DNA from 3 places in the Mesorhizobium calcicola genome. Region 1 is predicted to be linked to each of the others. Evidence: riboswitches for the same ligand, from Rfam matches in the RefSeq annotation. Region 1 holds a riboswitch; each other region holds the start of a gene.
The links. A riboswitch is a leader RNA that binds a small molecule or an ion and turns the genes downstream of it on or off. The one in region 1 is predicted to bind cobalamin.
Positions count from the first base shown of each region.

Region 2: it holds a riboswitch for cobalamin, as region 1 does, so the genes downstream of both, ACFSQT_RS00370 (DUF1636 family protein) here and ACFSQT_RS30850 (DUF1636 family protein) in region 1, are expected to answer to the same signal.
Region 3: it holds a riboswitch for cobalamin, as region 1 does, so the genes downstream of both, bluB (5,6-dimethylbenzimidazole synthase) here and ACFSQT_RS30850 (DUF1636 family protein) in region 1, are expected to answer to the same signal.

Region 1 is NZ_JBHUGY010000055.1:32,211-39,470, forward strand. It holds gene cobG (precorrin-3B synthase) at 1-275, opposite strand, end outside; gene cobN (cobaltochelatase subunit CobN) at 272-3,769, opposite strand; gene cobW (cobalamin biosynthesis protein CobW) at 3,788-4,825, opposite strand; gene ACFSQT_RS30850 (DUF1636 family protein) at 4,828-5,256, opposite strand; cobalamin riboswitch at 5,296-5,501, opposite strand; gene ACFSQT_RS30855 (DUF6348 family protein) at 5,561-6,232, opposite strand; gene ACFSQT_RS30860 (winged helix-turn-helix domain-containing protein) at 6,317-7,260, opposite strand, start outside.
Region 2 is NZ_JBHUGY010000001.1:58,120-65,379, reverse strand. It holds gene ACFSQT_RS00385 (phosphatidate cytidylyltransferase) at 1-104, shown strand, start outside; gene ACFSQT_RS00380 (FecCD family ABC transporter permease) at 291-1,337, opposite strand; gene ACFSQT_RS00375 (ATP-binding cassette domain-containing protein) at 1,409-2,578, opposite strand; gene ACFSQT_RS00370 (DUF1636 family protein) at 2,614-3,087, opposite strand; cobalamin riboswitch at 3,112-3,318, opposite strand; gene ACFSQT_RS00365 (substrate-binding domain-containing protein) at 3,557-4,540, opposite strand; gene ACFSQT_RS00360 (ABC transporter permease) at 4,606-5,655, opposite strand; gene ACFSQT_RS00355 (sugar ABC transporter ATP-binding protein) at 5,655-7,172, opposite strand; gene ACFSQT_RS00350 (LacI family DNA-binding transcriptional regulator) at 7,169-7,260, opposite strand, start outside.
Region 3 is NZ_JBHUGY010000004.1:40,741-48,000, reverse strand. It holds gene dxs (1-deoxy-D-xylulose-5-phosphate synthase) at 1-1, opposite strand, end outside; gene ACFSQT_RS02975 (pirin family protein) at 128-1,048, opposite strand; gene ACFSQT_RS02970 (DUF2277 domain-containing protein) at 1,089-1,355, opposite strand; gene ACFSQT_RS02965 (exodeoxyribonuclease VII small subunit) at 1,467-1,718, opposite strand; partial or broken gene ACFSQT_RS02960 (histone deacetylase family protein) at 1,722-2,647, opposite strand; cobalamin riboswitch at 2,770-2,948, shown strand; partial or broken gene bluB (5,6-dimethylbenzimidazole synthase) at 2,952-3,626, shown strand; gene ACFSQT_RS02950 (hypothetical protein) at 3,743-4,726, opposite strand; gene ACFSQT_RS02945 (TetR/AcrR family transcriptional regulator) at 4,822-5,430, opposite strand; gene ACFSQT_RS02940 (MFS transporter) at 5,551-6,774, shown strand; gene ribB (3,4-dihydroxy-2-butanone-4-phosphate synthase) at 6,827-7,260, opposite strand, start outside.

The sequences.
Region 1 (7,260 bases):
CGCACGGCGATGCCAAGCGCATCGACTTCCGTCGCCAGCAGCGGCGCGCTTTCCGGCGTCAGGCCACGTATCTGCAGGCTGCCACGGGCGGTGACTTCCATGATGCCGTTGCCGTGCCGCAGGGCAGATTCGGCGAGTGCGATCAAGAGCTTCGGCGACAATCCTCCAGAAGATGGGCCTCCAGCAACGGGGTTGAGCCGCACCAGCAGGCCGTCGCCGGTCTGCATGGGGGCTGCCAAAGCGGGGCAGGCGCCGCGGCGCGAGAAGGCGTTCATGCCGCAACCCCAAGCGCCTCTGCCTCGGCAATCAGCGCGGCAAGATCGTCGTCGATGGAATTGCGCATGGGATGCCAGAGGCCGCGCCGGCGCGCCGACAGGAAGCGTTCGGCAATGACTTTGGCGGCGGCGGGATTCTCGCGCAGGATGAAGGCGCGCACCTCGGGATTGCCGAGATAGGCATCGTGAACCGCCTCGATCAGCGTACCCGATATCGCATGGGTAGTTTCGGCGAAGCCAACCAGCCGGTCGACCGTTTCGGCAAATTCGGAGGCGCCACGCGGGCCATGGCGCATCTGGCCCGATATGAAGCGGGCGTTGACGGCGCGGGCGCGCACGACGCGGGCCACCGCCTCACCAACCGAGCGCGGCTTCGGTTTCTGCGGATCCGTGGTGTCGAGCACGATGACGTCGGCATTCCTGCCAAGTGCGGCCAACGCTGCCGAAAAGCCGCCGATGAAGGCGACGTCGGCGGACCCTTCTAGAATGTCGCGGCCGGGGTCGTCGCCGGTGTGGACGAGAAGATCGGCTTCGGCGATGCGGCCCTCGAAGGCGCCGGGTACTGACACGCCTTCGCCCCCGGCGCCGCCATAGGCATGCGAGGTGGCGTCGAGATAGGCGCGGCCGACCTCTTCGCGCGCCACCCAGTCGCCGCTCGACAGCAAATCCTCGATGCCGGCGCCATAGGTGCCGGGCGAGGTGCCGAAAATGCGCGGGCTGACCTTGCCGTCGGCGCGGGTTCTCGCCGCGAGCGGGTTTTCGCAATCCTCCTCGTCGCGGGCGGCAACGGCGTTGGCGGCGGCATCGATCAGCGCGATCTGGGTCGGGAACATGTCGCGGAACAGGCCGGAAATGCGCCATGTGACATCGACACGCGGGCGCCCGAGGGTGGCCGGCGGCAGCACCTCGATGCCGGTGATGCGGCCGGTCGCGGCATCCCATTGCGGCCGGCATCCCATCAGCGCCAACCCTTGGGCGATCTCCTCGCCGCCGGTGCGCAGCGAGGCCGAGCCCCAGAGATCGATGACCAGCGAACGCGGCCAGTCGCCATGCGATTGCATGTAGCCGCGCACCACTTCTTCCGCCGCCGCCTTGCCGAGGTCATAGGCGGTCGGCGTCGGCATGGTGCGCGGGTCCGACGTGAACAGGTTGCGGCCGGTGGGCAAGACATCGGAACGGCCGCGCGCCGGAGCACCGGCTGGACCGGCCTTGACGTGGCGGCCATCGAGCGCCGCAAGCAGCGCCGTCTTCTCCGCCACGGCACTTTGGCGGCGCATGGCGTCGGGCTCGTCCGCTGGCGCGCGGCCATAGACGTGCAGCCCGTCCTTGATGGCGAAATCCTTGAGGTCGCACAGCCAGGCATCGATGCGGCGCAGCGCTTCGTCGGGCGCGTCGGTCCTGGCAACGCCGGCTTCGGAGGCGAGGCCGGTCTTCTGCGCGGTGTCGACGATCAGCTTGGCCAGACGGTCGCGGCGGCGGCGGTCGAGACCGTCGGCCTGGGCGTATTCGTCGACCAGCCGTTCGAGCCGGTGTTGGTCCTCGTCCAGCCCGGCGCCGGTCAGCGGCGGCGGCAGATGGCCAAGGGTGACGGCGGCAATGCGCCGCTTGGCCTGTGCCGCTTCGCCGGGGTTGGAGACGATGAAGGGATAGACGACGGGCAGGGGACCGGTGACGATTTCGGGAAAGCAGTTTTCCGAGAGCGCAACCGTCTTGCCCGGCAGCCATTCCAGCGTGCCATGGGCGCCGACATGGACTAGCGCATGGACGCCGAGCGACTTGCGCAGCCAAAGGCCGAAGGCGATCAACGCATGGCGCGGCGGTAGCGTCGGATCGTGATAATCGGCGCGGCGATCCCTCGAGCGCCCGCGATCGGGGGCGAGCGCCACGGTGACGTTTCCGAAGGTCGCGGCGCGGAAGGGGAAGTGCTTACCCTCCCCCTTGTGGGGAGGGTGGCCCGCAGGGCCGGGTGGGGGTAGAGCGCCGCTACCCCCACCCCGTTTCGCGCCACCCGCTTCGCGAATGTCGCGAACCGACCCTCCCCACAAGGGGGAGGGTGAAGGATCGGCAGCGCCCCATGCTGCCTCGACCGTAGCGAGTGCCTGAACGGGAAGTTCCTTCGAGAAGTCGAGATAGTCCTCCAGTTTCAGCCCGGTATCGCTGCGCTCCAGCAAATCCAGCAGCTCACGCGGCGTTTGCGGAATCCCGTCAACGGCGTAGCCCAGCTCTCTCAGGTCATGCAGCATGGCCAGCACGCTGGACGGCACGTCGAGGCCGACGGCATAGCCGGTGCGGCCGGGCGCACTCGGATAATCGGGGACCAGGATCGCCAGTTTGCGTTGGGCGCGGAGCGTCTCCTGCAGCCGGATGAAGGCTGCTACGCGGTCCGCGACCTGCGCGACGCGGTTGGGCTCCGGCCGGTTGGCGAAGGCGCGGTGACCAAGTACGGGATCGACCTCGCTCTCGCCCTTGAAGGAAACAGCACCAGCCAGGATGCGGCCGTCGAGTTCGGGCAGCACGACATGCATGGCGAGGTCGGCGGGCGCCAGCCCACGCTGGTTGTTTTCCCAGATGTCGCGGCGGGTGGTGGCGACAATGACCTGGAAGACAGGCACGCCGGCACGGTCGAACAGGGTTTCGACGCCGGGTTCGGCGCCTGAAGCGAAGGCGGTCGCGGTGATGATGGCGGCAGGCTGTAGTGCGGCCAGTGCGGTTTCCACGAACGCCAGCGACGCCGGGTCCTTGAGGCTGGAGACGAAGATGGGGACTGGGTTGATGCCGCGTTGCCGCAGCGCTTCAAAAAGCGCGTCGATCGGTGCGACATCGGCGGCCAGCAGCATCGAACGGTAGAACAGGATGGGGATGGTGCGGGCGGCAACACGGAAATTGTCGGCGTCGCTACCGCTCTTCGATATCCGGAAAGCACTCGGATCATCAACGACGCCAAGTCCCGGCTCATAAAATCCCGCCTTCGGTACCGCGACCGGCGCTGAAATTGCTGCTTCAGACCCCGCCAGCCGCGCCAGTTTCTGCACCAGCGCGCTCATATTCGCAGGACCGCCCTCGCGGAAATAGTCGAGCAGGCCGTCCAATTCCTCGCGCGGCAGCGTCGAGGCTTCGATCAGGCGCAAATCCTCGTCGCGGCATTCGCCGGGCAGCAGCGCCAGCTTGATGCCGTGCGCGCGGGCGATCGAGGCAAGCTGGTCGCAGCCGTAGCGCCACCAGTCGTAGCCGCCGAGGATGCGCACGAGGATGACCTTGGCGTGTCGGGCGACGCTGTCGACCCAGAGGTCGACGGACATCGGATGGCGCAGGTCACGCAGGGCCGCCAGCCGCATCGAGGGCAGGCGGCCGGCATTGGCCTTCCAGGCTGCGGCCAGTCCGGCGAGATCACTGTCGGTGAAGGACAGGGCCACCACATCCGCCGGCGTCTGCCGCAGATCGACCGGCTCGGCGAGGTCGTCGAGTGAGGCGGAGGTCGTGGTGAGGATGTGCATCGCGATCCGTGGTTTGCGTCAGCCGGCGAGTATACGCTCGATGGCCGGGCGGTTCAGCCCCTTCAGTCCGATGACGACCAGGCGCGAGCGGCGGTCGTCCTGCGCCGTCCAGGCGCGGTCGTAATAGTGATTGACACGCGGTCCGACGGCCTGCAGCAGGAGCCGCATCGGCTTGCCGCCGACCTCGACAAAGCCCTTCACGCGCAGCACATTTTCTTCCTCGGCGGCGGTGGCGACGCGTTTTGCCAGCTCATCAGGGTTGGCGATCGATGGGATGTCGATGACGAAGGAGTCAAAGTCATCATGCTCGTGGTCGAGCTCGTCGTCATGGTGGGTTTTGCGGTTTTCGATGTCGTCTTCCACGGCGAGGCCGAGGCCGAGCAGCACCGATGGGTCGACCTTGCCTTGCGAGGTCGGCACGATCTTTACCGCGCGGGAGATGTGCTCGTTGATGATGGCGTTGGCGCGGATCGAGCCGGCGGCGTCCATCAGGTCGCTCTTCGACAGGATGATCAGGTCGGCGCAGGCGATCTGATCCTCGAAGACTTCCTCGACCGGATCGTCGTGATCGAGCGTCTCGTCCTGCGCGCGCTGTGCCTGGAGTGCGTCCATGTCGTTGGCGACACGGCCTTCGGCCAGCGCCGGTCCATCGACCACGGCGATGACGCCATCGACCGTCACGCGGCTTTTCACCGTCGGCCACTGGAAAGCCTGGACCAGCGGCTTGGGCAGCGCCAGGCCCGAAGTCTCGATCAGGATATGGTCGACTTTCGGCACCAGCGACAGGATCTGGTCGAGCGCCGGCACGAAATCGTCGGCAACGGTGCAGCAGATGCAGCCATTGGCCAGTTCGACGATGTTTTCCTCCGGGCAGGTGTCGATGCCGCAGCTCTTCAGGATTTCGCCGTCGATGCCGATGTCGCCGAATTCATTGACGATGATCGCGATGCGCTTGCCGCCGGCGTTTTCCAGGAGATGGCGGACCAGCGTCGTCTTGCCTGCGCCGAGGAAGCCGGTGACGACGGTGCAAGGGACGCGGGAGACGGAGGCAGTCATGATCAGTCCTTCAACAGGTCGAGGGGAGGGATGCGGGCAACGAGGCCGCGCTTGAGGCTATCGGGACGACCGCGCCATGGGATCAGTCCGTCGGTGGAGGTGGCGAAGAGTTTGGCGCCGGTGACGAGGTCGGCGCCGCTGGTCGCGGTCAGATCGCCGAAGACATAGCTCCAGCAGCCGTCGCGCAGGATCGCTGCGCTGAGGCGGCGCTTGCAGTTGCCGAGGCATTCGACAGTGCGGACCCGGATCGCTTCCTCCGCCGCGGCGCGGCGCGTGTCGTCGGCGAGCAGTTCCCCGGCACGCGGGTGGCCGTCGGAGCCGGTCTCGTCGCGGCAGGAGGCGCAGACGATGACGGTGACGCCGGACAACGCATCGCCATCGGCGGACGAAACATCCGCTGCACCAGCCGAAATACTGCCGTTATGATCCAAAAATCGGGCTCCTTGCCCGGAAACCCGCCGGGCGATCGGATTCTAATGTCGCAGACGGCAGGTCTCCTGGCTCGCGAGTCATCGCCTTGGGTAGCCGCCTTCCCGGGAACGCCCCAGTGGCTTTCGGCCTTGGCTCTTCGCTTACAGTTGCGGGGACAGCCGCGGATTTGGGATTTTTGTCCCGCACCGCATTCCCTCTTAGCCCCTGCCGTTGCTGGCAGAGGACCATCTGTACCGGATTTAGGCTTTTGCGGGGAGTTGTGTCAACGCACGGCTACGACATGGCGATGTCGGCCCAAGGCTCTCACGAGCCGCCAACCGGCAGAGCCAGGATAACTTGACGGATTGCTTGATAGCCATCGCCATAATCCCAGTCATGGTTGCGGGCCAGATCCTGTCCTTCTTGCCAAACCGCGTTGTCGAGAAGGACCTCGACACTAATTGGCTCGCCTTTCAAGCCTGCCACAAAGGTACGTACAAAATGACTGCCAGGGGACGCGGAAGCCGTGAACAGCTTTTCCAGCTTGGCATAGAATGCTGGATAACCCCGGTTCAGCGAGCAAAGCTCGGTTGTGGCCTGGGAGATGACCGGTCCGCCATAGATCTTCCAGGGGGCATTTTTTCGCCAGATCTTCCAGCTGGGAATAGTCTGCTGCCAAATTTCTACCTCGGCCTGCATGTTGTCGCAGACATGATCAGCCAGTCCCTCAATGGCTACATGGAAAACCCCTCGGAGAAATTTTTCAAACGCCTGATTCAATTCTTCTTCGCGTGTGTCACCGAAGCCAGCGAAGGATTCAATGACCGGCTGAACGTCAAGCAGCGGAGAGAAGATGTAGATTTCGAGAACCAGCCTACCGCTAGTGCCCGTCTCGAAAATCTCAGCCTCAAAACGAAGTTGCCTCGACTGGAGCGTAACGTCTTGTTCTCTACGTATTGCATCCATTCCATGTGCAATCAGCGCACCATGGATCATGTCCAGCACTTTGTGCGAACGCCATTGCAAAACCTATCAAGCTTGTTGAAGCGTCTATGGCAGAAGTTACTGCGGTTGGCCATGTTACCGAATTGCTAGCGCTGGCCCCAAATCCCCAGCCGGCGTCACTTCCATTCGCTCAAGGCCAAGCCAGCCCTGCATCTGCTTCAGTTCCTCGAGGAGTTCTGCGGCGGTCTCAGGCGGCGCGCCGGGTTCGGCGTAGGCGGCGTGGACGCGTAACACTCCAGCGGGCCGGTCGGCCTTGAGGTCGACGCGTGCCACGATCCTGTCGCCGAGCAGGAACGGCAGGACGTAGTAGCCGTATTGGCGCTTTTCGGCAGGGGTGTAGATCTCGATGCGGTAGTGGAAATCGAACAGCCGCTCGGTGCGTGACCGCTCGAAGACGACGGGATCGAACGGCGCCAGCAGGGCACGGGCCTCGATCTTTCGTGGCAGGCGCGCGTCTTTGTGAAGATAAGCCCGCTTGTCCCAGCCTTCGACGCGCACCGGCAACAACTCGCCTGTTTCAACCAGTTCCTCCAGCCGGCCCTTCATGTCGGCGGGCGACAGGCGGAAATAGTCGCGCAGATCTCCTGACGTCGCCACGCCGTGGGCGCGGGCCGAGATGCGCAGCAATTCGCGGTGCGCGTCCTCGGCGGCGGGCATCGGCAGATCGAGGATCGCCTGCGGCAGCACGCGCTCCGGCAAATCATAGAACCGCTCGAAACCGCGACGGTGCGCCGTGGTGATGCGCCCGGCCCAGAACAGCCATTCGAAGGCGTGCTTGGCATGGCTCCAGCCCCACCAGCCGCCGGAGCCTTTCTGGCCTTCGAGCGCGGAAGCGGCGATCGGACCGCGCTCGGCGACTTCCCTATAGATTTCCTCGATATAGGCGGCGTGCTCGCGGCCCCATTTGGCGAGGCCGAGATACATTTCGTCGCCGTTTTCGGCCCGTTGCATACGCCAGCGCATGAGCGGGTATGTCTCGACCGGCAGGAAGGAGGCTTCGTGCGCCCAGTATTCGAACA
Region 2 (7,260 bases), on a different contig from region 1:
GCCATCTGATCGAAGGCCATGGCGGCATGATGGACCGCACCGACAGCCTGGTCTTCGCTGCCCCGGTCTTCTTTCACATTGTGCGCTATTTCTGGACGGTCTGAGAGCCTGTTTGGAAACTCTACTCCGGCGGCCATCTGATGGTGGTTTCTGCGCTTCCGGTGCTCACGGACCCAAATGTCCGCTCCGCTCCGGTTCTCGAAACCACCATCATATGGCTCGCCAGAGTGACTTTCGAAACAAGCTCCGAACCGGCGAACTCTTGCCCACTACGACTAGGCTGACCCCGATCAGAGCCGGTTGCGGACGAGCATGGTGACGACGAAGAACGCGCCGACCGAGCTGGTGATGATACCGATCGGCAATTCCTGCGGCGGCAGCAAGGTTCGCGCGAGAAGGTCGCTTGCCAATAACAGCACCGCGCCGAAGACAGCGCAGCTGGCAACCAGGCGCAGATGCAGCGGACCGGAGAGCGGCTGCGACAGATGCGGGATCATCAGCCCGACGAAGCCGATGACGCCGGCGACCGAGACCAGGACCGCCGTCGAGAACGCGGCGACGAGAAAGGTCATCGTGCGCATCCGCGCCACCGGCACGCCAAGGCTTTCGGCCGCATTTTCGCCGGCCAGGAAAGCATCGAGCCGGCGGTGGTTCCACAGCGCATAGGCCAGAATGGTTCCGGCACCCAGCGCGCCGAGCCAGACATTGTCCCAGCGCGCCAAGCCAAGACCGCCCATCGTCCAGAACAGCACCGAATGGGCAGCGCGCTGGTCGCCGGCAAAGACCAGATAGTTGGTCAAGGCGGTAAACATGAACGAGACGGCAAGGCCGGCGAGGATCAGCCGCTCCGGGCCTTGCCCCCTCACCCGCGCGACCAACAGCAGGACGACGCCCGCAGCCAGTATGCCGCCGGTGAAGGCCGCGACCGGCAGCGTCCAGATACCAAAACTGTCGCCGAAGACGGTGATGACGGACACCGCGCCGGCAGCGGCTCCCGACGACAGGCCGAACAGGAATGGATCGGCAAGGTCGTTGCGGGTTACCGTCTGCAGCAGCGCACCGACAATGCCCAGGCCGGCACCGACACAGATGGCCAGGATCGTGCGCGGCAGCCGCAGATCGACGACGATCTTGCCGACCGGCCCGGACACGTCGTGCCCGCCGAGCCCAATCGCATGGCCGAGCGCAGCAACGACGTCCGTCAACGGGATCAGCGTCGAGCCATAGGCGATCGACAGCAAGGCGAGAGCGGCGATCGCCGCCGCTCCCAGCATCATGGCCAGTGCGAATGTCTTATGTCGCAAGCCTGGAAGTGCGTCGCATTCATCTGGACTCATGCGACGCACTTCAGGACCTTTTCATGCAGGTCGTTGCCCCAAAACCGCTGCGCACTTTTGGGCGACATGCGTCAAAACGCTTCCGGATGCATCGCCTTGGCGATCTTGTCGATGGCTTCGATGTTGGCGGGTCCAGGCGTCAGCTCGGCATAGCGCAGGGCGACGAAACGCTCGTTCTTGACGGCGTCCGTTTCTTTCATGGCCGGATGCGCTATCAGGAAGTCGAGCAGTTTCTTGTAGCCGCCGCCGTCCTGGTAATCGAGCAGGATGAGGAATTGCGGATTGCGCGACGCCACGGTTTCCCAATCCGTATTGCCCCAGCTGGTGTCCATGTCGGCCATGATGTTGTCGCCGCCGGCGGCTGATATCATGGCGCTCGGAATGGCGAACCTGCCCGCGGTGAACGGCTTGTCCTCGCCGGAATCATAGAGGAACACCCGCGTGCCCTTGCGGTCGCCGACCTTGACGGTGATGTCTGCGAGCTCAGTCTTCCAGGATGGCGGCGCGGCGCGGTTCGGAACCTCGAACACCGTCAATTCGCGGTCTTCGGTCGGATGGCGCAAACGAAAGACGTCGACGCCGAAAATCTGGTGGATCAGCTGTTGGGTCAGCGCTTCGCGCGGCGCGGCGAACGCTTGCAGGCGGGCATTGTTCATCACCGCGACCCTGGTGGCGAAGGGTGCCACCAGGGCAAGATCGTGCAGCACCGCGATCACGGTCATGCCGAAGCCGGCCACGAGTTCGAGCAGTTCGCCGCGAGCGCGCGGGTCGAGATGATTGGTCGGCTCGTCGAGGAACAGGATCCTCGGCTCCTGCGCGATGGCGCGCGCCAGCTGGGCACGCTGGCGCTCACCTCCCGACAACGAACCGATGGTTCGCCCAAGCAGCGGCAGCAGACCGGTCCTGCGCAGTGCGTCGACGACAATATCGCGTTCGTCGCTCCTGCGCCTGCGGCCGGCGTGCGGAACCCGGCCAAGCTCGACATAGTCGATCACCGCCAGCCGCGGATCGGGCTGGTCGGTCTGACCGACCACGGCGATATGCAGCGCCCGCTCGGCGGCCGAAATCCTCTCCAGCCGGCGCCCGCCAAGCTTCACCTCCCCGGAACTTGGCCGCAGCATGCCCGACAGCATGCGCAGCAGCGTCGTCTTGCCGGCGCCGTTGGGACCGATGATGGCAAGGCGATCACCCACGGCCACCGAGAGGCTGACCTCATGGACCAGATCTCGGCCATTCGCCACGGCGCTCAGGTCACGCGCTTCGAGAACCGGCGCTGTTATCGGCAGTTGCCCGCCGGATCGCCCGGACCCGGGATGCGCGCCAGCGTCTTGCCGGCCAAGCCCGCCGGACGCTGTCCCGAATTGCACCAGCCATCGGCGAGCGAAGCATGGAGTCTGGCAAATCGCACGAGATCGCCGACATCGGCCTGCGCATCGATAGAGCCGAAGAGATAGGCGGCCTTGCCCGATGCCTGGAAGGCCACCGTCAAGGGCCGCGCGCAGCCGGCCATGCAAGCCACGCCCTCGACAGTGAAGCCATGCGCCGCCGCGGGTTCATGGTGGGCCGAGAGCCGGGAACGCAAATCGGCGCACAGGCTTTCACCCGACCTGATCCCTGTCGGAACGTCGCGGCAAAGCGTGCAGACAATGATGCGGTGAATACGATCGGTGTCGCCGTCCAACTTTCCGTCACTTTCCAAAACTGGCGACGGAAGGAAGCTGGCGAATCGGCCGACAAGACCGATGTCCATGTCTCCTCCCGGCACACCCCGTCCGGTTAACTCATGCTGATGGCAGGTCTCCTGGCTCGCGGGTCGTTGCGCCATCCTGCCTTCCCAGCCTTGCCGGCCAGTGGCATTTGTGGATTTTGCTCGCCGCTTACAGTTGCGGGGGCAGCCACGGCTTCGACCCGAACAGGCCTCACCGTGTTCCCTTTTCACCCCTTGCCTTTCAGCTTGGGGACCATCACCGGCCACCGTAGATTTCCGTCGATCGGGTCGCAACGATTCTTTTTCGACCAGACCTGCTACCGTCGAAGCAGGAGCCGGCGGCCTCGTCAGAAAACGCGCATATGCAACGCCCTCTTGTTATGTAATAACAGAACTCTTAGAGAGATACATCATGTCGCTGTCTGTCGTGATCATTTCGACTTGCCGGTGAGGGTTGCGAACGCGCGCAGGGCGGGGTCTGGAACCCCGCCCTGGATCGGACAATCTGAGCTTACTTGCCGGAGAGCTGTTTGGCGTTCTCGGGCGTGATCGCGGTGGTGTCGACTGTGACCGTCGAATCCACCGAGGTCGCACAATCGAGCAGAATCTTCTTCGACATCTCGATCGCTTCCTTGGCGCCAGTTGGATAGGTGAAGGTCGCCGCCCAGTCGCCTTTCGCCACCGCCTCGATGCCACCGGCCGGGCCTGGCAAGCCATCTGTGCCGATGATCTTGACGTCCTTGCCGGCGCCCTTGGCGGCTAGCAGCGCGCCGGCCGCCATCATGTCGTTCGAGGCATAAAGCACCTTGATGTCGGGGTGCGCCTGCAGCATAGCCGAAAAGGCGGTCTGGGCTTTGTCCGGCACCCAGTCGGCGGCCTGCTCGGCGACGACCTGGATCTTGGCATTCTCCTTGACGCCATCCTTGAAGCCGTTCAGCCGTTCGACTGCGGGCGTAGAGCTTGGCAGTCCTTCGAGTACGGCTGCTTCGCCACCATCGGGCAGCAGGGTCTTGGCAGTATATTTACCCGCCTCGAGCGCGATCTTGTAATTGTCGCCGCCGATGAAAGCGGTGTAGTCCTTGCCGGGATCGCCGACCGTCTTGCGATCGAGTTCGATGACCGGAATGCCGGCATCCATGGCGCGTTTGACCGCCGGCGTCAGCGGTGCCGCCTCGAAGGGCGAGATCAGCAGCAGATCGACCTTCTGGGTGATGAAATTGTCGACCTGCGAGGTCTGCGTGTTGACGTTGCCGGCGCCGTCGGCGATCTGCAGCGTGAAGCCCGGCACTTCCTTGGCCGCCGCGGTCAACTCGTCATTGACGTGCTGGCGATAGGGTTCGGCATTGTTGGCTTGCGAAAAGCCGATGATGAACTGGCCGTCCTTGGCGCAGGCCTTGACCATCGGGTCGGCAGCCTGGGCGGCTCCCGCGATGCACAGGCCAGCGCCTGCCAGAAGCGCGGCCCTGAGGGCACGCCTTTGTCTTGTGGTTTTCATACTCTCTCCTCCTCGTCGGGCCGGAGCCAGACCTTGGTTGACTTCCACTTGCTGCCGCCAACCTCCTAACGACCCAAACCCTCACGGCGGCGAACGAGGGATTGAAGCACTGCCGCCAGCACGATGATCGCGGCAGTCGCGAGCAGCTGCATGGCGGGGGTGATGTTGTTGAGCTGAAGGATGTTGGCGAGCGCGCCGAGCATAATGGTGCCGGCGACGGTGCCGACCATCGAGCCGGCGCCACCGAACAGGCTGGTGCCGCCGATGACCACGGCGGCAATCGCGGTAAGCTCGTAGCCCATGCCGTCATTGGCACTGCCAAAATTGAACTGGCCAGCATGCACTATGCCGGCAAGTGCGGCGGCAAAGCCGGTGATGGCGTAGACCGATATCTTGACCATCGACACCGGCACGCCGGAAATACGCGCCGCGCGCTCGTTGCCGCCGACGGCAAAGACATAGCGGCCGAAACGCGTCGTGTTGAGCACGATCGTGGCGATCGCGGCAAAGACGATGAACACGATCGTCGCCACAGGCACGGTGTTGTTGAACAGCCGCTCACCCAGCACCGCGAACACCGGTGGCGCCAGCCCCGGTCCGTCGCCATAGGAAATGTTGATGTACTGATTGCCCGACACGACCAGCGCCAGTCCGCGCGCCGCCTGCAGGCCAGCGAGCGTCACGATGAACGGCTCGAGCCGGAAGCGGCTGGATATGGTGCCCTGGATGACGCCGAAGGCGATGCCCATGACGAGCACCGCAAGGATGGTGGGGATGAGCCCGAAGCCGCCCGAGATCATCATCGATGCGGTGACGACGCTGGAGAGCCCGAGCACCGCGCCGACAGAAAGGTCGATGCCGGCGGTGATGATGACGAAGGTCATGCCAATGGCGATGATGCCGGTCTCAGACACGGCGCGAACGATATTGGCGATGTTGTCGGGGTTGAGGAACAGGATTTCGCCATGCCGGCGCGGCGAGAAGATGACGCCGCCGATCGCCACGACGACGAGGCCGATCAAGCTCTGGAAGCGCACCACCAAGGCTAGCGGATCGCGATGCACCCGTGCTGCGGCCACCAGGCCGCTTGCCTCCGAAATCTTCTGCTCAGACATCAGGCCTCCCTGCCATTTGCCGCGTTAAGCACTGTGTGCTCGTCGACGCCGCCGATGAATTCCGCCACGTTGCGCCCTTGGCGCAGCACCACGATGCGGTCGCACAGGCCGATCAGCTCCGGCATCTCGCTGGAAGCGACCAGAATGCCGAGGCCCTGAGCCGCCAGTTGCCGCAGCCGCGTGTAGATCTCACCCTTGGCGCCGACATCGACGCCGCGCGTCGGTTCGTCGAGCAGCAGCAGCCGGGGATTGCCGAGGATCTCCTTGGCGAGCACCACCTTTTGCTGATTGCCGCCCGAAAGCGCGCCGACCGCGATGTCGGGGTTTTTCGGCCTGATATCGAACTGGCCGAAGGACTGCTTCACCGCGTCCGCCTGCCGGCGCGCCGACATCAGCCCGAAGGGTGAGATGCGCCGGATCACCGACATGACAAGATTGAGGCTCACCGCCATCCTCAGCATCAGGCCGCTGCCGCGCCGATCGTCGGTGACGAAGGCGATGCCGGCGTCGCGTGCGGCCTTGATCGAATCGAGCTTCACCTGGCGGCCGTCGACCGCGACATCACCCTCCCAGCGACCTGCAAGGCCGGTCCCGTAGAGCGCGCTCAAGAGCTCGGTACGCCCTGCCCCCATGATGCCGGCCAGCCCGACGATCTCACCCGCCTTGACGTCGAGTGAGATGCCTGTCGGCGGCTGCCATCCAGCGCTTTCATGGGCGAGCCTGAAGCTCGCATTGCGCAGGCTGAGCAGCGTCTTGCCAGCCTCCCTGGTGCGTTCGGGATAAAGCTCATTCAGCGGTCGCCCGACCAGAAGGCGCACCAGCTTCGCCTGCGGAGCATGCGGCTCGGTGACGCCGGCGACGCGACCGTCGCGCATCACCGTAACCCGGTCGGCGATCTGCGGCACCTCTTCCAGGCGATGCGAGATATAGACGATGCCGACGCCGCTGGCGGCGAGCTTGCGCATGATGTCGAACAGCCTTTCGACCTCGCCCACCGTCAGTGCCGCCGTCGGCTCGTCCATGATCAGCACGCGCGAGGCGTAGGACAGCGCCTTGACGATCGCCACGACCTGGCGCTGGCCGATCGACAGGTTCGCCACCATGCTGGCGGGATCGATGGCAAGCTCTATGGCTTCGAGCCGCTTGCGGGCCTCGCTGCGCATCGCCGGCACGTCGAGGAAGCCGCCCGGCCGCATCAGTTCGCGGCCGAGGAAGAGGTTGGCCGCCACGTCGAGCGTCGGCACCAGGTCGAGCTCCTGGAAAATGGTGGCGATGCCGGCCGCCTGCGCTTCACGCGGGTTGTTGAAGCGCACTGGCTTGCCGTCGATCTGGATGGTGCCCTCGTCTGGCGCATAGACACCCGACAACAGGTTCATGAGGGTCGACTTGCCAGCGCCGTTTTCACCGAGCAGCGCGTGGATCTCGCCGGGATTGAGGTCGAAATCGACACGACGCAGCGCCTGGACGCCGCCAAAGCGCTTGACCGCGCCGGTGACCGACAGCAGCGGCGCACTCATGCCGGCCTCGCGCAGGATTGACGGACCTGCAGCGTGGCCCGCAGCCGCACCGCCTGCGGCTCCAAACCGGTGGATGCGATGCGGGCGC
Region 3 (7,260 bases), on a different contig from region 1:
CGGGTAGGCCTGCTCAGGCTTTCTGTTCATGGGCGGGATAGGCCGGCGGCCGGCGAAAGTAAATGCGTGTCAGTGACGCGGATCAGGCTTTAGGCCCCAAAACCGGGCCACTTTTGGGCGACTTGCATCAGCTTTCCGGCAGCGGGATGAATTCTTCCTCATCGCCAGGAACGATATCGAAGCGGCCCGTCTTCCATTCTTCCTTGGCCTGTTCGATGCGCTCCTTGGAGGACGAGACGAAATTCCACCAGATGTAGCGCTTGGAGCCGAGCGAGGCACCGCCGAACAGCATGAAATGCGCGCCGGTTTCCGACGATACGACGATCTCGTCACCGGGCCGGAACACCAACAAGCGTTCAGCAGGGAAAACGTCGCCTGAAATCGAGACCTCGCCTTCGAGCGTGTAGATGGCGCGCTCTTCCGCATCGGCCGGGATTTTCACACTTGCACCGGGTGCCAGACGCATATCGGCATACAGCGTCTCGGAGTCGGCCCTCACCGGCGACCGCAGTCCCTGGAAATCACCGATGACGACGCGGCCGCTGACGCCTTCGGCGTCGATCTCGGGGAGCCGCAGAGCAGCCGTGTTCTCGAACACCGGAGCCACTTCTTCCTTGCCGTCCGGCAATGCCAGCCATGTCTGCAGGCCGGAGACCGACATCGGCGCGCCGCGCAGTTCCTCCGGCGTGCGCTCGGAGTGGACGATGCCGCGACCGGCGGTCATCAGGTTCACGTCACCGGGCTGGATGACCATTTCGGTGCCGAGCGAATCGCGATGCCGGATCTTGCCGTCGAACAGATAGGTGACCGTCGACAGACCGATATGCGGATGCGGACGCACATCGAGCGCCTGGCCCGCGCGCAGGATCGCCGGGCCCATGCGGTCGAAGAAGATGAAAGGCCCGACCAGCCGCCTTTTGGCGGTCGGCAGAGCGCGGCGCACCTGGAAACCGCCAATGTCCTTGGCGTTCGGGATGACCATCAGCTCGATCTGGTCGCTGGCAAAGGCGTCGCCGACTTCAGGGTCTTTCCCGGGAAAGAAGCTCATGGACTCTCCTTGTCAGCGGTCGAGGACCGCTTCGGCCGCATCAGGCAAAGCGGATCGCCGCCTTCGCCCGCAGTTTGGCCGCCACCTCTTCGCGATTGCGAGGATGCTGATGGGTTTCGAGGGAATCGAGAAGCTCACGCGCCGATGCCGCGATGGCTTCGACCGCATGATCGAAGGCGTGCTGGTTCTGCCTTGAAGGCCGCGTCGTTCCGCTCAATTTGCGGACAAACTGAAGTGCGGCGTCGCGCACCTCGTCATTGGTTGCCGGCGGATCAAAATTGAACAGGGTCTTGATGTTTCTGCACATCGTTTCCGAACCTTCTCTTGTCCTGAAGCCGTTTCAATCGGGACGGCTGCTATCCTCGACCATGATCATGTCCAAAAGCCGGTGAGTCGAGACCATCGTGCGGATCGCGCCTCAGTCCGCGTCGAGCGGCTCTGTTCCAACCGGCTTGCCATCGCGCGACAGCCTGATCTTCTCGACCTTGTCCTCGGCGGCCTTCAGCAGCCGGTCGCAGTGTGCTTTCAGCGCCTCGCCGCGCTCATAGATCCTGATCGACTGGTCGAGCGGCACGTCACCGCGCTCCAGATCATCGACGATCTTCTCCAGCGCGTCGAGTGCCTGTTCGAAGCTCATCGCCTTGACGTCTTCGTTGGTCTCACCAGCCATCATTCATCCTTTCATCAGTCGCCCGACATGGGCGGCGACCGAAAATGCCAGTCCCTGCAGATCGTAGCCACCCTCGAGCAGGCTGACGAGCCGGTTGCCGCTGTGGCGCGTGGCGCGCTGCATCAGCTGGCCGGTCGCCCAGTCGAAATCATCCTCGGTCAGGTTGATCTCGGCCAGCGGATCGCGGTGATGCGCATCGAAACCGGCCGAAATGATGATCAGGTCGGGGGCGAAATTGTCGAGCGCCGGCAGCACACGCGACAGGAAAGCATCGCGAAAAACCTCGCTGCCGGTCTGTGGCGCCAAAGGTGCGTTGACGATGTTGCCGGCACCGGTCTCGTTCTTTGCCCCGGTGCCGGGGTAGAGCGGCATCTGGTGCGTCGAGCAATAGAGCACCGACGGATCGTCCCAGAAAATATCTTGCGTGCCGTTGCCGTGATGCACGTCCCAGTCGACGACGGCAACGCGCTCGACGCCATGTTTGTTCTGCGCATAGCGCGCCGCGATCGCCGCCGTGTTGAAGAGGCAGAAGCCCATCGCCGTGGTCTTTTCGGCATGATGGCCGGGCGGCCGCGCGGCGACGAAGACATTGTCGGCGCGGCCTGTGAAAACGTCATCCACGGCGGCGTTGGCGGCGCCGATCGCGGTTATCGCCGCCTGCCAGCTCTTCGGGCTGGCGGTGGTGTCGGCGTCGATGCGGGCGATACCGGTGTCGGGAATGGCGGCGCGGACGCGGGCGACGAAATCGGCGGGATGCGCGTAGAGGATGGTGGCGTCGTCGCCCTCCGGCGCCTCGACCCGATCGAGCGCGGCAAAAGCCTCGTCGTCAAGCACGCGTTCAATGGCGCGCAAGCGGTCGGGCCGCTCGGGATGGCCGGGCGGCGTGATGTGTTCGAGGAAGATCGGATGGTGTAGAGACGAGTGACCATTGTCCTAATCTAGGCATCTATGGGCGCAATGGCCATGCGCGCCGACGCAATGACTGGGGGAAAATCACGCCTGCGTCCTTTGGTGTCGCTGCGGGCATTGGCGTCCTCAGCACTTCGGCGTAAGGTCGCCGCCACTGCCTGGTGCCCGCGCAAGCGGGAGAATCGGGAACACGGTTGAATTCCGTGGCGTGCCCAACGCTGTGAGGGGGACCGCGCCGGTAAATGCCACTGTCGATGACGGGAAGGCACCGGACGCGGGTTGATCCCGAGCCAGAAGACCGGCCTGGCAGGCATCGTCATCCGCATGGTCAGGCGGATGAAATGGATTGCAATCGCAAGGGGACACGCGATGCCCGAACACATGACCGCCTCTATTGGCGACGGGTTTGACCAGAGTGCGCGCGATGCGGTCTATCGCGCCGTGTTCACGCGCCGCGATGTCCGCAGCCATTTCCTGCCCACCGCGCTTGACGACGACGTGCTGGCGCGGCTGCTGCTTGCGGCTCATCACGCACCATCGGTCGGCTTCATGCAGCCATGGAACTTCATTGTCATTCGCGACGCCGGACGACGGGAAAAAGTGCGCGACCTGTTCCTGGCGGCGCGCGAGCAGGAATTGCCGGCCATCGGAGAGGAGCGGCAGGCGCTCTACCGCAAACTCAAGCTTGAAGGCATCTGCGAAAGCGCGCTCAACATCTGCATCACTTGCGACCGCCAGCGCTCGAAGGGTTCGCCGCTGGGACGTTGGCACAATCCGGAGATGGACCTCTACAGCACGGTCTGCGCGGTGCAGAATTTCTGGCTGGCGGCGCGCGCCGAAGGCGTCGGTGTCGGCTGGGTCAGCATCATCGAGGCGCAGGCGTTGAAAAGCCTGCTGTCAATTCCCGAGCATGTGACGCCGGTCGCCTATCTCTGCGTCGGCCGCGTCTCAGAGTTCGCGCCGAAACCGGATCTCGAAGCACACGGCTGGGGACGCCGCTTGCCGCTGCCGGAGCTGATCATGAGCGAGACCTTTTCCGGGCAAGGCGAAGCGCCGCTCAAATCGACCGTGGCGCGCCTCAACGGCGCCGATGCCGCACCGGCGACCGCGGCTGGTCAGCCTGTCGCGCCGGCCGTGCCCCAGCGCGAGCCGCCGAAGGAGGCCAGCGCCTTGTCCTTGAGTTCCCTGAACTTCGACGACGCCTCGGCCAGCCGGGCGTCCCAGGCGGGATCGGGCACCTGGCCCTCGATGGTCCCGAAATAGACCTGCATCAGGCAGGCGATGGCGAAGGGTTCGATGAAGGCTGCCTTGAAGGCCCAGGCGAAGACGATGGCGAGCACGAAGGCCCAGCCGGCGAGCTGGCCGGGCATGAGGAAAAGAATGGCGCCGGCCGGAGCCAGCATCAACAGGAAGATGACGAAGGACACGCCCCACATGATGACCGCCAGCCAGACGGCATTCTTGACCATGGTCTTGCCGTTCTGGGCATAGAGCACGACGCCTTGCCGGGCCGTCTCGAACGGCGAGGCTGAATTGATGCGGATGTTGTAGCCGAGGATGATCTCGTCGACATAGGTCAGCGACAGGCGGATCACCGTGTTGATGAAGCTGACCAGGCCGCTCAGGCCCGGTATCGGCAGGAAGGCGGCGATGCCGCCGATCAGGCCGGTAATGGCGCGGATGGCGCCCTTGACCAGTTGGTCGACGACGAAAAGGATGTTGGCCTCGGCAAAACGCTGGGTCACGATGTCCCTGGCGTAGGCAATCTGGTTCTGGCCGTCGGGAATGTCGCGGCCGTCGATCAGATGGACCATGACGGCGATATGGCCGGCCTTGACGACGTAAAGGATGTATTCGCGGATCCAGTAGACGGCGATCGAGACGACGCCGAAGCCGACCACGCCGCCCCACAAGGCAAAGGACAGCGGCCCGTCGGGATCGGTGGAGATATGACCGACGCCGTAGCCAACCGAGGCGCCCGTCCCGGTCGCCACGATATAGGCCAGCGTGATGCCGAAATAGACGATCATGCGAAAGACAATGAAAGGCCAGGTCCGCATCATGATGGACACCGACCTGCCGATATCGAAATCCCACATGCCCCGAATCTCCCCCTAAGAGATGGCGGGAAAGGATGCGCTCAAACCGGCTATTGTCAATCGCGGGCAGTGGCTCCAGGTCGCCGGTGGGGACTTCAGTTCGGCTGCGGATCCGGCTTTTTGAGCAGACCCTCAAGCAGCTGCTTGAACGCCGTCACCACCTTCCTCGACGTCGCTTCGGGGTCATTCGAATTGGCGATCCGTTGCGCCGCCTGACTGCTCGCGCCGTTGATCAGCCGCGAGGCCGTCTCGGGGTCGAGGCTGGAGACGACCACTCCCTCCTCCTGCAGCGCCGTCAGATGACCGGTCATTGAAGCGATGCACGCATTGGCATTCGGCCATTGTGCCGGATCGCCCAGCATGGCCGGGCCATCCCGGAACATGATGCGCTGGATTTCCGGCTCCAACGCCATCTCGATATAGGTCGTGCATTCGTCGACGAAATACTGCCAGCGGGTCGGCGCTCTCGACGCGACCTCGGTCACCCGAGCAGCCATCTCGCCGTCGATTTCGGCGATGACCGCCTGCAGCAGTCCCTTCTTGTCGCCGAAATGATGATAGAGCGCGCCGCGCGTCAGCCCGGCCGACGCGGTGAAATCATCCATCGAGGCTTCGGCATAGCCGATCGTGCCGAAGGCATGGCGGGCCGCCGCGATCAGCTTGCCGCGCGTCTCGGCAATCATCTCCTTGCGAGGTTTGTGCATGGCTTCTGGCCTTATTAACATACGCCTCGTATGCCAATTGACATACGCGACGTATGATCTATTTAACAATCATACGCTTCGTATGTAATTGTCGAACCTGCCTTTGTCGAGGAACCGGACATGCAAAATCCCTATTCGGAAATCTTTCGCGCCCCCGGCGCCAAGGGCTTTGCAGCTGCGGGCTTCATGGCCCGCCTGCCGATCGCGATGGCGCCGATCGGTATCGTGGCAATGCTGTCGCAGACGCGTGGCGAATACTGGCTGGCCGGCGCGGTCTCCGCGACATTCGCGCTGGGCAATGCTTTCGTGGCACCGCAAATATCGAGGCTGGTCGACCGCCTTGGCCAGACACGGATCGTGGTGCCGACCACCATCATCTCCGTGCTCGCTTTCGCGGTCCTGATTGCGGCGGCCAATCAGGACTGGCCGGTATGGACGCTGTTCGTGTCGGCGCTGCTGGCCGCGGCGATGCCCAGCATCCCGGCAATGGTGCGCGCACGCTGGACCGAGATTTTTCGCGGGCGGCCGGAGATGAATACCGCATTCGCCTTCGAGTCGGCGGCGGACGAGCTGGTCTACATTGCCGGCGCATCGCTGTCGGTCGGCCTGAGTGCCGCCCTGTTCCCGGAAGCGGGAATGCTGGCAAGCACAGTGTTCCTCGCCTTCGGCTCGACGGCGTTCATCCTGCAGCGTTCGACCGAGCCGCAAGTGCGACCGGTGGAACATGGTTCGCGCGGCTCGGCAATTCGCCTGCGGCCGGTGCAGATCATCACCTTCGCCCTGATCTTCATCGGCGCGACCTTCGCGACGACGGAAGTGAGCACCGTGGCGATCACCAAGGAGCTTGGCCAACCCGGCGCCGCGAGCCTCGTCATCGGCGTCTACGCGCTGGGATCGTTCGTGCTCGGCATCATCGTCGGCGCGCTCAATCTGAAAGCACCGCTGCAACGCCAGCTGGCTATCGCGATCGCCATCATCGCGCTCAGCACATTGCTGCCGCTCTCCGCCGGCACGGTGCCTCTGCTGGCCTTGACCGTCTTCCTCAGCGGCGTGGCGATCTCGCCGACCTTCATCACGGCATTCGGCCTGATCGAGCGGCATGTGCCGGAAGCGATGCTGACCGAGGGCATCACCTGGGTGACTACCGGGATCGGCATCGGCATGGCGCTGGGCTCGTTCGCGGCCGGCTCGGTGGTCGACGCGTTCGGCGCGCAGAACGGGTTCTGGGTGTCGGTGGCTTCAGGCACAATCGCACTGGCCACGGTCCTGCTTGGCCAGCGCAGCCTTGCCACGCCTGAGTGCGACCTGGACGGGTGCGAAGCGGCCGCCGTTCCCGCGGAATGAACCCCGAAGCGCCTGGTTCGAACGGGCCAGGCGCTTCGCGGCACTTACCTCGTCAGAGAATCTCGGTCTTGGCGATGTGGATGCCAAAACCCTCGAGACCGACATAGTGGCGCTCGCGTGAAGCGATCAGGTTGATCGAGGAAATGCCGAGATCTTTCAGGATCTGCGCGCCGAGGCCGATTTCGCGCCATTCGTTTTCGCGGCGGCGCGCCTCTTCGTGATCCTCGCGGTCGGTCGAAGCCGGCCGCTTGCGTTCCTGGTGGGCAACGCCGACGGAGCCTTCGCGCAGATAGACGATGACACCACGCCTGCGCTCGCCCATTGCCTTCATGATGGCGTCGAGCCGGTGGCTGGTGCCGAACACGTCGGTCACCACATCCTCGGAATGCAGGCGCACCGGCACCTCCTCGCCGTCGCGGATGTCGCCGAAGACAATGGCGACGTGATGCATGGAGTCCCACGGCAGCGTGTAGGTGAAGACCTGCG